DNA from 3 places in the Streptomyces lunaelactis genome. Region 1 is predicted to be linked to each of the others. Evidence: riboswitches for the same ligand, from Rfam matches in the RefSeq annotation. Region 1 holds a riboswitch; each other region holds the start of a gene.
The links. Region 1 has a riboswitch for cyclic di-AMP ahead of SLUN_RS34265 (LysM peptidoglycan-binding domain-containing M23 family metallopeptidase). Riboswitches for the same ligand answer to the same signal wherever they lie in the genome.
Positions count from the first base shown of each region.

Region 2: linked by a shared signal. The riboswitch ahead of SLUN_RS05600 (C40 family peptidase) and the one ahead of SLUN_RS34265 (LysM peptidoglycan-binding domain-containing M23 family metallopeptidase) in region 1 are both predicted to bind cyclic di-AMP.
Region 3: linked by a shared signal. The riboswitch ahead of SLUN_RS18740 (M23 family metallopeptidase) and the one ahead of SLUN_RS34265 (LysM peptidoglycan-binding domain-containing M23 family metallopeptidase) in region 1 are both predicted to bind cyclic di-AMP.

Region 1 is NZ_CP026304.1:7,513,433-7,518,224, reverse strand. Features, by position in the region: gene SLUN_RS34275 (STM4011 family radical SAM protein) at 1-352, shown strand, start outside; gene SLUN_RS34270 (SGNH/GDSL hydrolase family protein) at 386-1,177, opposite strand; gene SLUN_RS34265 (LysM peptidoglycan-binding domain-containing M23 family metallopeptidase) at 1,389-2,330, opposite strand; cyclic di-AMP (ydaO/yuaA leader) riboswitch at 2,333-2,508, opposite strand; gene SLUN_RS34260 (alpha-galactosidase) at 2,894-4,792, opposite strand, start outside.
Region 2 is NZ_CP026304.1:1,295,578-1,300,369, reverse strand. Features, by position in the region: gene SLUN_RS05620 (helix-turn-helix domain-containing protein) at 1-355, opposite strand, end outside; gene SLUN_RS05615 (ATP-binding protein) at 648-1,079, shown strand; gene SLUN_RS05610 (LysR family transcriptional regulator) at 1,142-2,053, opposite strand; gene SLUN_RS05605 (LysE family translocator) at 2,136-2,765, shown strand; gene SLUN_RS05600 (C40 family peptidase) at 2,810-3,289, opposite strand; cyclic di-AMP (ydaO/yuaA leader) riboswitch at 3,293-3,448, opposite strand; gene SLUN_RS05595 (hypothetical protein) at 3,794-4,102, opposite strand; gene SLUN_RS05590 (ATP-dependent Clp protease proteolytic subunit) at 4,110-4,745, opposite strand.
Region 3 is NZ_CP026304.1:4,119,963-4,124,754, forward strand. Features, by position in the region: gene SLUN_RS18735 (PrsW family intramembrane metalloprotease) at 1-1,234, shown strand, start outside; gene SLUN_RS18740 (M23 family metallopeptidase) at 1,326-2,378, opposite strand; cyclic di-AMP (ydaO/yuaA leader) riboswitch at 2,390-2,545, opposite strand; gene SLUN_RS18745 (PP2C family protein-serine/threonine phosphatase) at 2,886-3,971, opposite strand; tRNA gene SLUN_RS18750 (tRNA-Met) at 4,236-4,309, opposite strand; gene SLUN_RS18755 (MerR family transcriptional regulator) at 4,420-4,792, opposite strand, start outside.

The DNA.
Region 1 (4,792 bases):
CACGGTGCGGCGCTGCCACTTCGTCCCGGACGAGCTCGGCAATCTCTACGACGGCTCCTACCGGCGGGCGCTGCGTCCGCGCGACTGCCCGTCGGCCGTCTGCGACTGCCATATCGGCTATGTCCATCTGGAGGCGCTGCCGCTGTACGACGTGTTCGCGGGTGGTGTCCTGGAGCGGATCCCGGCCGTGCCCGCCGCTTCTCAGGCGTCGTACGGAGCCGGAAGGCCGATCCCCGTCAGCCTCGCCGGCTCATCCCCCAGTCGGCGCGCCACCGCCTCGTCCTGCACCCGCGCCGAGAACGCCGTCAGCTTCGGGACGCCCGTGAAGAAGCCGAGAGGGGAAGGGCCGTAGTACTCACCGGCCCGTACCCGCACCCCGTCGCCGTCACAGGGGCAGCAGATTCGGCCGCTTGGCTTCCACATGGTCGCCGGAGCTCTCGCCGCGCAGCCTCCGTCCGATCCACGGCACCAGGTGCTCGCGCGCCCAGTGGATGTCGTCGCGGCGCACTTCGAGCGGGCCGCGCGGCGGCAGGGGCGGCCACGACTGGTCGGGGTCGGCGGGCACCTCCAGGCCGAGCACCTGGGCGGCGCGCAACGCGACCCTGGTGTGGCCCTCGGGTGACAGATGCAGTCTGTCGCCGTCCCAAGCCCGCCTGTCCTGGACGGATTTGAGCGACCACAGATCGAGTACGGGACAGTCGTAGCGATCGGCGATGGCCCGTACGTGCGCGGTGTACGTGGCGATCTTGCCGCGCAGATGGCGCAGTACCGGCACCCCACGCGTATCGAATCCGGTGGTCACCATGACGGTGCCGACCGAGCCCGCGAGGTCGGCGACGGCGCGCTCGAAGCGCTCGGCCACATCGTCGGGGTCGGTGCCGGGCCGGATGATGTCGTTGCCCCCCGCGCAGAACGTCACCAGATCCGGGGCGAGTTCCCTCGCCCTCGGGACCTGTTCCTCGACGATCTGATCGAGGAGACGGCCGCGTACGGCGAGATTGGCGTACCTGAAGGTGTGCTCCGGCATCCGGTCGTCCAGCAGGACCGCGAAACGGTCCGCCCAGCCGACGTACATCCCATCGGGGCCCGGGTCGCCGACGCCCTCGGTGAAGCTGTCACCGATCGCCGCGTACGACCCGAATGCGCCATCTTCTTCTGTTCTCGAATCGTCTGCCACGAGACCTCATCTTTCCCTTACGGATGTGACCTACGCGACCGTAAGGAGGGGTTGACGAGGGGTGATCTTTGCCACCGGTCACGTTTCGCCCACGCCGGAATACGCCGAATCCCCCCGCGCCACTCAGGACGGCGCGGGGGGATTCGGCGTGCTGGATTCGTCGGGCGTCAGGGCATCGGCCCGTTCATCAGCGCGTCAGTTCACCAGCGCGTCAGATGCTGACGCCGTGGCTGCGCAGGTAGGCCAGCGGGTCGATGTCCGAGCCGTAGCCCGGGCCGGTGCGGATCTCGAAGTGGAGGTGCGGACCGGTGGAGTTGCCCGTGGAGCCGGAGAGGCCGATCTGCTGGCCGCCGCTCACGTTCTGGCCGGAGGAGACGGACAGGGAGGAGAGGTGGGCGTACTGCGAGTAGGTGCCGTCGGTGTGCTGGATGACGACCTCGTTGCCGTACGCGCCGCCCCACCCGGCGGAGACGACGGTGCCCGGGCCGACGGACTTGACGGTGGTGCCGGAGGACGCCGCGAAGTCGACACCGGTGTGGTAGCCGCTGGACCACATGCCACCGGCGAGGTGGTACGGGGTGCTGATGGTCGCGCCGGAGACGGGCGAGGTGAAGCCGGAGCCGCTGGTCTGCGCGGCGGTGCTGCCCGTGCCCTTGGACGACGCCTGCTTTGCCGGCTTGGCCGGCTTCGAGGAGGAGTCCGGGGAGCCACTCGAAGAGGACTTGGCCGGGCCCTCGGAGCTGGGCTTCGGCTTCTCCTGCGCGGGGGCCTTCGCCTTCGCCTTCGCGCCGAGGGTGAGCTTGAGGCCCGGGTGGATCAGCGAGGGGTTCTCGCCGACGACCGCACGGTTGTCCTCGTACAGCTTCTTCCAGCCGCCGCGGACATCGTGCTTGTCGGCGATCTTGGCCAGGTAGTCGCCGGAGACGACGGAGTACGTGGTGGGGGCGGCCTTCTTGGCGGGTGCCGGAGCCGCGGCGGCGGTCACTGCCACCGTGTGCGAAGCCGCGGCGGGCGCGGCCTTGTCGGCGGCGTGGGCGCCGGTGGCACCCATGAGCGGAAGTGCGATGACGGCGCCACCCGTACCGGCGGCGGCGACGAATCCGCGCGTGATCGGGTTGACCTTGGGACGGCGGTGCTTACCCTTCGCGGGCATGGCGAATTCCTCTCCGGCGCCTACGAGGTGAGCTGTCGGGTTCGGGCTGGAGATGCCCGGCCGCGCAGTTGCGCGACTTAACCCCAAGCCGTCTCCGGACCTCCGGAATCGGCGTACTTACCTGGGTCCCCCGCTCCTGCCACACGTGGGTGGGTGGAATTCCGGGCGGCGGCAGGATTAGGCGTTCCGTCCGGATTGGTCGTGACCGTAAACCGGCAAACCGACCGGAAACAAGCTGCCCCTTTCCCCGGTCAATGATCCCTTTGATATTGCCGGGGAATTCCGGTCACCCTCCGTGAATCGAAGTCCTTGGCTCGCCGCCTGGCAGCGGAATTGGCTTCCGCCGTACCGCCACACACCGTCACGAATATGATCCTGCTCACGGGTCGTGCCCCATCTGCATTGCAGACGGGGCACGTTATGCCGAATCGACCAATTCGGACAGAAGCGTCATTTATTGACGAGGTGGCTTATCGCCATCACATACACCTCATTCCCGCCTTGCGGGCGGAATTCGGCGGCCTTCCGGCTCGGATCAGCGGGTTCGGATCAGCGGGCTCGGGTCAGCGGCGGCGCAGCCGGATCACCGTGGCGTCCATGTCACCCTTCAGCCCGGTGTGCAGCCCGTGGTGCAGGAGTACGGAGCCACGGTGCACGGCGCCGGTGTCCAGGCACTCGTACGCGGCCGCCGGGTCGAGCCCCCGCAGCCGGAGCCTGGGCGGCAGCTCGCCGTAGTGCTGTGCCTGGAGCCAGGCGAGCACGACGGTCTCGTCGCCGCGCACGTACTGCACGGCGCTCAGCCCGCCCTCCGGGGCCCGCAGCCGGTACAGCCCGCCGTGCTGCACCACCGGCCTGATCTTCTTGTAGAGCTCCGCCCAGCCGCGCGCCTCGGTGAGCTCCCCCTCGCTCCATTCGGTCAGGTCGCCGCCGACTCCGAGCACTCCGGCCATCGCGCTGACAAAGCGGAAGCGCAGCGTGCTGAAGCGGCCGTTGAGCTGGACATTGGGGCTGTCGGTCACCCAGGCCGCCATGACCCGTGCCGGGTGCAGCTGGGTGAAGCCCTGCTGGATGCCGAGCCGGTCCAGCGGATCGGTGTTGTCGGACGTCCATACCTGGTCGGTACGGGAGAGGATGCCGAGGTCGATCCGGCCGCCGCCGCCGGAGCAGGACTCGAACGCCACCGTCGGGTGCGCGGCCCGCAGCCGGTCGAGGAGTGCGTACAGCGCGTGCACATGCTCGACCCACAGCTTCTGCGGATACTCCTCACCGGGCCAGCCGACGTCCGTGAAGCAGCGGTTGAAGTCCCACTTCACATAGTCGATGGGCGCGCTGCTGAGCAGTCCGTCCAGCTGTTCCCAGAGACAGGCCTGTACGTCCTCGCGGGCGAGGTTCAGTACGAGCTGGTTGCGGAACTCCGTGCGGGCCCGGCCCGGGTGGTGCTGCACCCAGTCGGGATGCGCGCGGTAGAGATCGCTGTCGGCGTTGACCATCTCCGGCTCGACCCAGATCCCGAACTGCATGCCCAGCGCGTGCACTTCGTCGGCGAGCGGCTTCAGTCCCTGCGGGAAGCGTTCGGCGTTGGGGGTCCAGTCGCCGAGTCCGGCCCGGTCGCTGGTGCGCTGCCCGAACCACGCGTCGTCGACGACGAACAGCTCGATGCCCATGGCGGCGGCCCGCCGCGCGAGCGCCCGCTGCTGTTCCTCGGAGATGTCGAAGCCGGTGGCCTCCCAGGAGTTGTAGAGCACCGGACGCTCGCTCGCGGCGTCCGGGATGACGTGCGCCAGCTGCCAGGCGTGCCAGGCCCGGCTGGCTCCGCCGAATCCGCCGTCGCTCCACAGACCGGCGAAGACGGGCGAGGTGTAGGACTGGCCGGGCGCGAGCCGCAGCAGTCCGGAGTCGTCGTAGCCCGCGCCGCCGGTGATCTGGACGAGTCCGTCGGGCAGCCGCTGTACGGCGATCCGCCATGACCCGGACCAGGCGAGCGCGCAGCCGTACACCTCTCCGTGCTCCTCAGTGGCGCCTTCGGCGTCGAGGGCGACCCACGGCAGGTGCTGGTGACCGGTGTGCCCGCGCCGGCTGCTCAGTACCTTCTCGCCGTACGTCAGCTCCGACCGTACGAGCAGGGACTCGGCCGCCCAGCGGCCGTGCAGCTGGCTGAGCCGCCAGTGGCCGCGCTGCGGCAGTGTCCAGGTGGCGGCATCGGCCCGCAGCAGCTCCAGGTCCGGTCCTTCGCCTTCGTGGGTGACGGTGACCCAGCGCTCGATGACGTCCGCGTCGCCGCGCATCCGGTGGTGCAGGGTGAGCCCGAGGCCGTGCAGCGCGTCGGTGAAGCGGAGCCGCAGCTCGTCGCCGTCGATCACCTCGGCGCCGGCGAAGGTCCACTGGGTGCCGCGGACCATGTCCGTACGGACGGAAAGCGCGGGCCGTACGAAGCGGGGCCCGCCCTCGACGGGATACTCCTC
Region 2 (4,792 bases), 6.2 Mb from region 1:
AGGTCTCCAGCGTCCGCACCGCGCAGGCCTGCGACTCCAGACTGATGAAGTCCCGGTACTCGGTCGGGATCAGCCCGCGGTACCCGTGCCACCAGCCGCGTCCCCCGCCGTCGGCCGCGCCCGCCAAGATCTCGAGCAGCGAACGCAGTTGGCGGTCGCCGACCGCGTACGCGTCCAGCAGCAGGGTCACATCAGCGGTCCTGACCCCGCTGGTGCCGGTCTCGATCCGGCTCACCTTGGACTGGTGCCAGCCGGCGAGCCGCGCGGCGTCCCGGCTGGTGAGGCCCGCTGCCAGGCGCAGCCTGCGAAGCTCCTCGCCGAGCTTGCGGCGGCGCACCGCGGGTCCGTGCCGCATCTCGCGCTCCTTCCCGTCCCCGCACTCGTGTGTCCGGCCGACAGCCGACCGGACAGCCGACCGGACTCGGGCAGACCTCCGGCCGTGACCAAGGGGTGAGTCTCCGCCCAAATACGGTCTCGCGTCGTAGAGTTCACCGCTTTGAGCGACAGATATATGCACATCTTGGTGGATCACCACCTCTGACGGCACGATCAGTGGCACTCTGGCGCGAAGCGCAATCCGTGGCCGCCCTCGCATTCATCCGCTACGAGTCGGAGCCCGGCCCCGGTGGGAAAGGGACAGCGTCGCCATGGCAGACCATCAGGAAGCCTCCCTCACTCTGCCGAGCGATCCCGCCTCGGTCTCCGAGGCCCGCAGATACGCAACGCACGTCATCGCCGAATGGGGCCTGCCGGTCGAGACCGAGGCCGTCGACACCGTGCGGCTGATCGTCTCCGAGCTCGCCACGAACGCAGTCCAGCACACCTTCGGCCAGTCGCCGACCTTCACCGTCGACCTCCGTCTCGACCGGGACGAGCAGCTGCGCATCGGCGTCACCGACAGCCACCCCCGCTGGCCGCAGCGGCTGCCGGCCGCCGTCCGCCAGGACAACGGCCGCGGCATGGTCATCATCCGCAGCCTGACCGCGGAGTGGGGTGGACAGCTCTCCGTCACGCCGACCCCGGAGGGCGGCAAAACCGTCTGGATCGCCCTGCCGTGGTCGGTCCCGGTCCAGGGCTGACGCCCCCGGAGGGTACGCCTCAGGCCCTGTCAGGCACCCCGCCCGGACTTCCCCGGGGCCGCTTAGCCGCCTGCGCGGCCGAACGTGCCGCGCAGCAGAGCCCGCAGGGACTCGGCGGCGGGACTCGACTCCCCGCCCCGGTGCGCCACCGAGATCGTCCGCCTGAAGGCCGCCGGCTCCAACTGCCGTACGCCGAGCGGCGTCGCGGACATCCCCGCGACCATCTCCGGCACCACCGCCACCCCCAGACCCGCGCTGACGAGCGCGCACACCAGCCCGTAGCCCGGTGACTCGCACACCACGGCAGGAGCAGCCCCGGCCCGCGCCAGCGCACCCTCCACGCCCTTGCGCGGCGGATGCGACGGCGCGCTGCTGATCAGTGGCTGTCCGGCCAGCTCGGCCACCGGGAGCCGGCCCGAGCCGCCCGCCAGCGCATGACCGGGCGCCGTCACCAGCACCAACTCCTCCACGAGCAGCGGTTCCAGCACGACGCCCGCGGGCGACGGCGCCGGATCGGCGGGTTCGTACGCATGGGTCAGCGCCAGATCCACCTCGCCGGCCGCCACCGCCAGGACGCCGCCCGGCGGCTCGTACTCCGCGACGGTCAGCTCCACATCCGGATGCGCCCGGCGGAAAGCGCTCAGTACCGGCGGCAGCAGATGGATGCCGACCGTGGTGAAAGTGCCCACGCGCAGCCGCCCGCCGGAGAGCCCCGCGAGCCGCGCCAGCTCGTGCCTCGCCCGGTCCATCTCGTCCAGCACCCGGCGGGCCCGGGATGCCAGCAGCTCGCCCGCAGCCGTCAGCCGTGCCCCACGGTGGTGCCGCACCAGCAGCGCCGCACCCGCCTCGCGCTCCAGTTTGGCCAGCTGCTGGGAGAGCGCGGGCGCGGTGTAGCCCATACGGGCGGCGGCGCGGGTGATCGAACCGGCCTCCGCGACCGCCACCAGCGCGGCCAGTCGTGTCGGGTCGTACATGCCACCCCTTAAGCGTTTCTTTAGGCAGACCCCGAGGATTCCAAGTACACGCTAAGGCCTGCACGGGTCCAGGATGGTCGGCATGGACGCACAACTGATCGCCTTCATCGGGGTCGCCGCGGGCATGGTCGCCATGCCGGGCGCGGATTTCACCGTCGTCGTGCGCAACGCTCTCGCCTCCCGCCGTGCGGGTGTGGCCTGCGCGGTCGGCGTGGCCGGGGGACTTGTGGTGCACACGGCGCTGGCGGTCGCGGGACTCGCGGCCGTACTGGTCGCGGTGCCGGTGCTCTACCGGACGCTGCAGATCGTGGGCGGCGCGTATGTGCTCTACCTCGGCATCAAGGCCGTGCGCGCCGCGCTGCGTCCGGGGCTGGAGGTGGCGGAGCCCGACGGAGCGCCGGCCGGCGGCGTCCGGCGCAGTCTGCGGCAGGGCTTCCTCACCAACGTCCTCAACCCGAAGGCGCCGGTGCTGTTCCTCAGCCTGCTGCCGCAGTTCGTCCCGGAGGGCGCCCCGGTGCTGCCGCGCACGTTGCTGCTCGCGACGATCGTCGTCCTGCTGGCGCTGCTGTGGTTCCCCATGGTGGCGCTGCTGGTGGACCGGCTGGGCGGGTGGCTGCGGCGCCCGCGTACGACGCGCGCGGTGGAGGGGGTCACGGGAGGGGCGCTGACGGCGCTGGGCGCGACGCTGCTGGCGGAGCCGCTGACGCACTGAGGCGGCGTCCGCTGCGCGGGGTCCGGGGCGGAGCCCGGAAACCGTCAGCGGACCCGGCCGTACCACACGCGCTTCGACCAGATCTTCTCCAGCCGCACCACCGACCCCGACTTCGGCGAGTGCCAGATCTTCCCGCTCCCCGCATAGATCCCCACGTGGTACACGGAGCCCCCCGAGTGGAAGAAGACCAGGTCCCCGCGCTGCCGCGACATGCGCGAGACATGCTTGGACTTGTTGTACTGCTGCTGGGCCGTGCGTGGCAGCTTCTTGCCGGCCTTCTTGTACGAGTAGAGCGTCAGGCCCGAGCAGTCGAACCGCGACGGGCCCGCGGCGCCGTAGCGGTATGGCGCCCCCCTCTTCGAGGCCGCCACCTTGAGGGCCTTGCCCGCATGGACCGTAGTCGCCGCGTGTGCCTCGGACGCGGCGCCCGGCGCCAGCATCGAGCCCCCGACGGCCGCGAGGGTCAGGGCCGATACGGCACCCGCCCGGGAGATCAGAGACGGGACATGAATCTGCGCGGTCATGCGCAACCCTTCGTCAGCCGCCTGTGAAGGATGACCTGTCGGGTTCGGACGGACGAAGATGCCCGGCCGCGGATGCGGCTTCACCCCTAGGGACGGCCGGTCTGTCCGGCCACCCCGTCGTGCTCGGGTCCTCCACTCCTGCCGATGCACTTCTGTCGACCAGACATCCGGAGCGGCGGCAGGACTCGGCGTCCACCCGGACCGCCCCGCCGAGGTGGCGGGGGCTTGTCGTCTCTGGGATCTTGACCCACACCGTGCCGGATTTCCGAGCCGAAACGACGGTATGTGAGTCTCGTCACCCTTGATCTGTTCGGGTGGACAGGGCCGTTTTTGTGACCGGTCCGCGACAGCTGCCGACCCCTGCACCAGCAGCGGAACGACTCATTCCGCCAGATCGGTAGTCGTGTTGCGCAAGTTGTCCGGTACTGCGGTTGAGGCGACTACTACACCGAACGGGGTACACACATTCGTACTCCGATGGCGTAGACGAGAGCAGAGGGCACGTCAAGGCATGGAAGCTGGAGGCATCGTCACGCGGCGCGCCCTGCGCTCTCCGTCGAGCACTCTGAGCGCCCCGGCGAGTGTCGCCGCGTGTACCTCGCTCTCGCCGCGCGTATGCATCAGCGTCAGGGCCTCCTTGAGCGCGCCGGCCCGGCCCACCAGGGCCTGGGCCGCGCGGAGTGCGCCATAGGTGTGCGTCGAGCGGGCCGGATTGATCTGCCCCAGCAGATCGACGACTTCGAGATAGCTGTCGATGAACTCGGCCTCGGCGCGGGTCAGCGCGGGCAGCGGCGGCAGCTCGGGTGGCAGCATCGGGCGCTCACCGCGAACCGGGGCTGATGAGCGAGGTCTTGCGGTTCTTGATCACGTGGTCCACCAGGCCGTAGGACTTGGCGTCCTCGGCGTCGAAGATCTTGTCGCGCTCCAGGTCCTCGGTGACCCGCTCCGGTGTCTGGCCGGTGTGGCGCACGAACATGTCGGTGAGTTGGGCGCGCAGCCGCAGCAACTCCTGCGCGTGGATCTCCAGATCGGACGGCCGGCCCCGCAACGGCTCCTCGAAGGCGGGCTGCTGGACGACGATCCGGGCGCCGGGCAGTGCCATCCGCTTTCCGGGGGCGCCGGCGGCGAGGAGAAGGGCGGCGGTCGAGGCTGCCTGGCCCAGGCAGGTCGTCTCGATGTCGCAGGTGACCACCTGCATCGTGTCGTAGATCGCCGACATGGCGCTGGGTGAGCCGCCGGGGGAGTTGATGTACAGGGAGATGTCGCGGTCCGGCGCCGCGTACTCGAGGTGCAGGAACTGCGCGATCACGTCATTGGCCGAGGTGTCGTCGACGGCGGTCCCGAGAAAGATGATCCGCTCCTCCAGCAGCCTGGAGTACGGGTCGAGGGTGCGGGTCCCCGAGCTGGTGCGCTCGGTGAACTGGGGCAGGACGTAGCGGGCGTCAGGGCGGTTCATGACGTACCTCTCCTCATGCACGGGCCTGTTCGGGTCTCTGTAAAAAA
Region 3 (4,792 bases), 3.4 Mb from region 1:
CTACAAGCCCCGCCGCGTCTCCCGGCTCTGGCAGAGCAAGGCCGTACGGGCCGGGGCGCTGATCACCCTCCTCGCCCTCTCCGGCCTGGTGATCCTCGCGCTCGTACGCGAACAGACCGGCACCCAGGGCTTCCTGGTCGGCCTCGCCCTCGCGACCCTGCCCGTCCCGCTGCTCGCGGCGGCCTTCCGCTGGCTGGACCGGGTCGAGCCGGGACCCTGGCGGAATCTGCTCTTCGCCTTCGCCTGGGGCGCCTTCGCCGCCGCCCTCGTCGCGATCATCGCGAACTCCTTCGCGACCCGCTGGATAGCCACCGCCACCGCGGACCCGGCGAGCGCGGACACCCTCGGCGCGACGGTGATAGCCCCGATCGTCGAGGAGAGCGCGAAGGCCGCCGCGGTGCTGCTCATCTTCCTCTTCCGCAGACGGGACTTCACCGGGATCGTCGACGGTGTGGTCGTGGCGGGCTTCACCGCGACCGGCTTCGCCTTCACCGAGAACATCCTCTACCTGGGCACCGCCTTCGGTGAGGACCAGGAGATAGGCGCATCGGGGCTCGCCTCGGTGACCGCGGCGACCTTCTTCGTACGGGTCGTGATGTCGCCGTTCGCGCATCCGCTGTTCACCGTGCTCACCGGCATCGGCTTCGGGATCGCGGCACTCGCCACACAGCGCCAGAAGATCCGCCGGGTCGCCCTGCCCCTGCTCGGCCTCGCCCTCGCGATGGGCATGCACGCCCTGTGGAACGGCTCGGCGTCGCTCTTGGGCCCCTTCGGCTTCTACGGCGTGTACGGGGCGTTCATGGTCCCCGTCTTCGGACTGCTGACCTGGCTGACGATCTGGACCAGGCAGCGCGAGCTGCGCACGATATCCGCCGAGCTGCCCGCGTACGCCGCGGCCGGCTGGCTGACGGCCGCCGAGCCGCGCGCGCTGTCCTCGATGCGGGCACGCACGATGGCGCGCGACGTCGCCCGGCGGATGCACGGCCCGGCCGCGGCGCACGCCGTGTCGGAGTACGAGACGTTTGCGACGTCCCTGGCCTTTCTGCGCCACCGGGCCCACCGCGGCGCGGCGGGCCCGGACTTCGTGGAGCGCGAGCAGGAGCTGCTGCACCATCTGTGGCAGCGCAAGGAGGTGGCCGCGCCCGCGCTGACGTACGCGGCACGGGCGACGGGCCGGGTGCCGGTGCCGCCGCCGCACCGCGACTACGGCGGCTACAACCCGTACCGCAGCTAGGGTCTTTCGTTTTGGTCAGGCCGGGCGGCAACGCGCGGCGCCCCTCGCACCGTTCGGTGCGAGGGGCGCCGTAAGAAGAACCGAGAAGAGCTCAGACCGTGAGGCCCTTGTCCCGCAGCCAGGTCATCGGGTCGATGCCCGTGCCGCCCGATGTGTGGACCTCGAGGTGCAGGTGCGCGCCCGTGACATTGCCCGTCGCGCCGACGCGGCCGATCGTCTCGCCCGTCGTCACCTTCTGCCCGACGCTGACCGAGATCGACGACTGGTGGGCGTACCAGACCTCCGTACCGTCCTCGAGCTCCAGGACCGTGCGGTAGCCGTACGAACCCGACCAGCCCGCCGCCGTGACGGTGCCCGTGTGCACCGCCTTGAGGGGCGTGCCCGTCGGGGCGGCGAAGTCCAGGCCGGTGTGCTGGCCCGAGGCCCACAGGGAGCCGGACTGGCCGAAGGTGGAGGTGATCGTGTACGAGGAGGTGGGGAGCGCGTAGCTCTTCGCCAGCTGCGCGAGCCGCTCGGCCTCCGCCTTGGCCTCCGCCGCCGCCTCGGCCGCCTGCTTCGCGGCCTCGGCCTTCGCCTCCGCCGCCGTCTGCTGCCTCTTCGCCTCCGCCGCGGCCTGGTCGGCGGCGAGCTTCTCCGCCGCGGCCTTCTCCTCGGCGGCCGCCTCGGACTGCTGCTGCTCGGCCTGCTGGAGGATCCGGGCGCGCAGGGCCTCCCCCGCGCCGGCCTCCTGGTCCACGCCGGTCCCGCCGGAACCGGTGTCCGAGGCCAGGGACATCGCCGTGAGCGGCGAGGCGTTCCCCGGCTCCTCGTCGGAGGAGTCGTCGGACATCAAGGAGCCGACGCCCGGCAGGGACTTGGCGTCGGGCAGGTTGTCCGCGATCGAGTCGGGAAGCGATATGGAGACCGGTGGCTTGTCCTGCGCGGTGGCCATGCCACCCGCGCCGACCGCCGCGATCACACCGACGCCCAGCACAGTGGAGCTGCGGGCGAGTCCGCCGCGCTGCTTCATCACACGGTGCCGACCGCGCACCGGACGGACGGAGTCCTCGGTGGGGTTCCATTCCTCCCATGCCCGCTCCGCCACCTCGTCACCGAAGTAGTCAGAATGCAGAGGGGCTACTGGGGCAGGGTTGTTGGACGCCACGGAGGCGTACTCCTTTCCTTCCTTCTCGCCTACCGGGTTAGCTGACGGGTTCGGAGCAGGAAGGTCTCCTACGGGCGCTTCAACCGCGAAAAAAGCGGCAAAAGGTGCCCGATTCACCCCAATTGGTGGTTCCCCGGTTCCCTTGCGGAATTCGGCGCGTGCGCACGGTGCCGTCTCTTGCGACGACTGGGACGACCGCGCTGCGTTATCGAACGTTAATAGACACCAGGGCCGGATTCCAAGCTGTTCCGACTGATCATTAACAACATCGGCCGGGACTTACCGGGACACATGCAGGCGGAGCCGGACGACTTGATCGCCCCTCAGGTCACTTCACACTTCTGACGGTGCATCAAATGTTATGCGGAGGGGTGTCCTTCGATTACACACGGTGCGCGACCAGATTCTGTCCGGTTGATCAGGCGGATGAGGGAGCGGCCCGCCGACGAGCGCGCGGTGGCCTTCACCGGCCCGCACGGCCGAGCATTCAGCGGCTGACCCGACCGCTCACTCGCTCTCCTCGCCCTTCACCACGGGTACGGTCCTGCGGCGGTCCGGCTGCCCCTCGGCGGGGCGGCTGACCGCCAGCAGCGCCATGTCGTCGGTGGAGCCGCCGCCCGTATGCCTGCGTACGTCGTCGACGATCGCGTCCAGCAGTTCCTCGGGCCCCGGAAAGAGCCGCCCGGCGAGCCGTTCGCCCGGGTCGTAGAAGACGCCGCGGCGGTCGCGCGCCTCGGACACACCGTCCGTGTACAGGAGCAGCGTGGCCCCGGCGGGCAGCGGATACTCCCCCGCCCGGTCCGGCCACTCCCCCAGACCCATCCCCAGGGGCAGCGCGGCCTTGGCCGGCCGCAGGCTGTCCAGGCCCCCGTCGGCGTACAGCACCAGCGGCTCCGGATGCCCGCGGTTCACCAGCCGCACCACACTGCGGGCGCGCGGGATCTCGCCGAGTACGGCGGTGGTGAACCCCTCGACGGATTCCAGACCTGCCCGCCGCTCGCCCTCGCGCGCCAGCGCCCGCTCCAGGCGCCCGGCGACCCCTTCGAGCGAGCTCTCCTGCTCGGCGGCCTCCCGGAACGCCCCGATGACGATGGCCACCGACTCGACCGCCTCCATGCCCTTGCCCCGGACGTCGCCCACGATGAGGCGTACGCCGTACGGAGTGTCCTGTACGGCGAAGAGGTCACCGCCGATGAACGCGTCCGCCTGCGCCGCCTCGTACCGCGCGGCGACCTGCAGCCCGCCGATCCGGTCCGCGGGAGTGGGCAGCACGGCCCGCTGCGCGGTCTCGGCGATGACGCGGGCGGAGGCCAGCCGCTCCCCACCGAGCCGTACGACCCGGTTGATGAGCACCGCGAGCCCGGCGACGGTGACGACGGTGCCCACCTCCGTGCTGGAGGTGACATTGCCCAGGGTGCGGTTGTAAAGCTCAAGACCGACCGCGGCGGCGATTGCCGCGACGCCGGTCAGCACGGTGTTGAGCAGGGAGAAGAACGGTGCGGCGATCAACGGTGCGGCCGCGAGGAGCGGCGAGGCGGTGAACCCGGCCGGCGTCGCGAGATCGAAGACAACACCGCCGATGATCATCATCATGGGCAGGACGCGGACAAGGCGATTGGCGTTGCCGCCGCCGTCCTGCTCTCGGTGCACCACCAGTGATCTCCTGCCTGGTCCACCCACAGCCGCGGACGGTACCGCGCTCTTCCCAGGCTGGCCGCAGCCGCGCCGGGCGGCGACTCACCGTCGGCCAACCGGGCGACGACCTCATGGGGCCTCAGGTCCTGTCCGGCCGATCTCGCCGGGCCGGGTACGACACTGGCCCGGCACTCTGATCGAGTGCCGGGCCAGTGTCTTCAGTAGCGGGGACAGGATTTGAACCTGCGACCTCTGGGTTATGAGCCCAGCGAGCTACCGAGCTGCTCCACCCCGCGCCGTTGAATGCAACCTTACGCCATCCGGAGCAAGATCAACTCCACCCTGCGAAGGGGGCCCGAGGCAGGCAGCTCACTGCCGGGAACGGCCGGGTCCGCCCGCGGGGCCGTCACCCGTCCGTGAGGTGCCGCTCCCCGTACACCTTCATCGCGTCCCGGACGAAGGCAGCGGTCCCCTCACCGTGCCGGTCGTAGTTGACGGTGAAGCGGGGGTCCGCGACGTACATCTCGCCGAGCCCGGTGAAGTACGACCTGGTCGGCGTGACCGTGATCGACAGCCACTCGTACTGCCGCCGCGTGATCGCCTGTACCTCGTCGCTGCCGGCCGCCTTCCCGTCCTTCAGCGCCTGCGCGAAGTCCTGGGCGATGGCGACCTGCTGCTCCTGGAACTCCCGCTTCTGCCGCGCGCTGAGCGAGCGCCACCAGCGGTCGCCCTTCTCGTACGCCTCCCGGCCCCAGCGCTCGGTTACCTCCCGCTCGTAC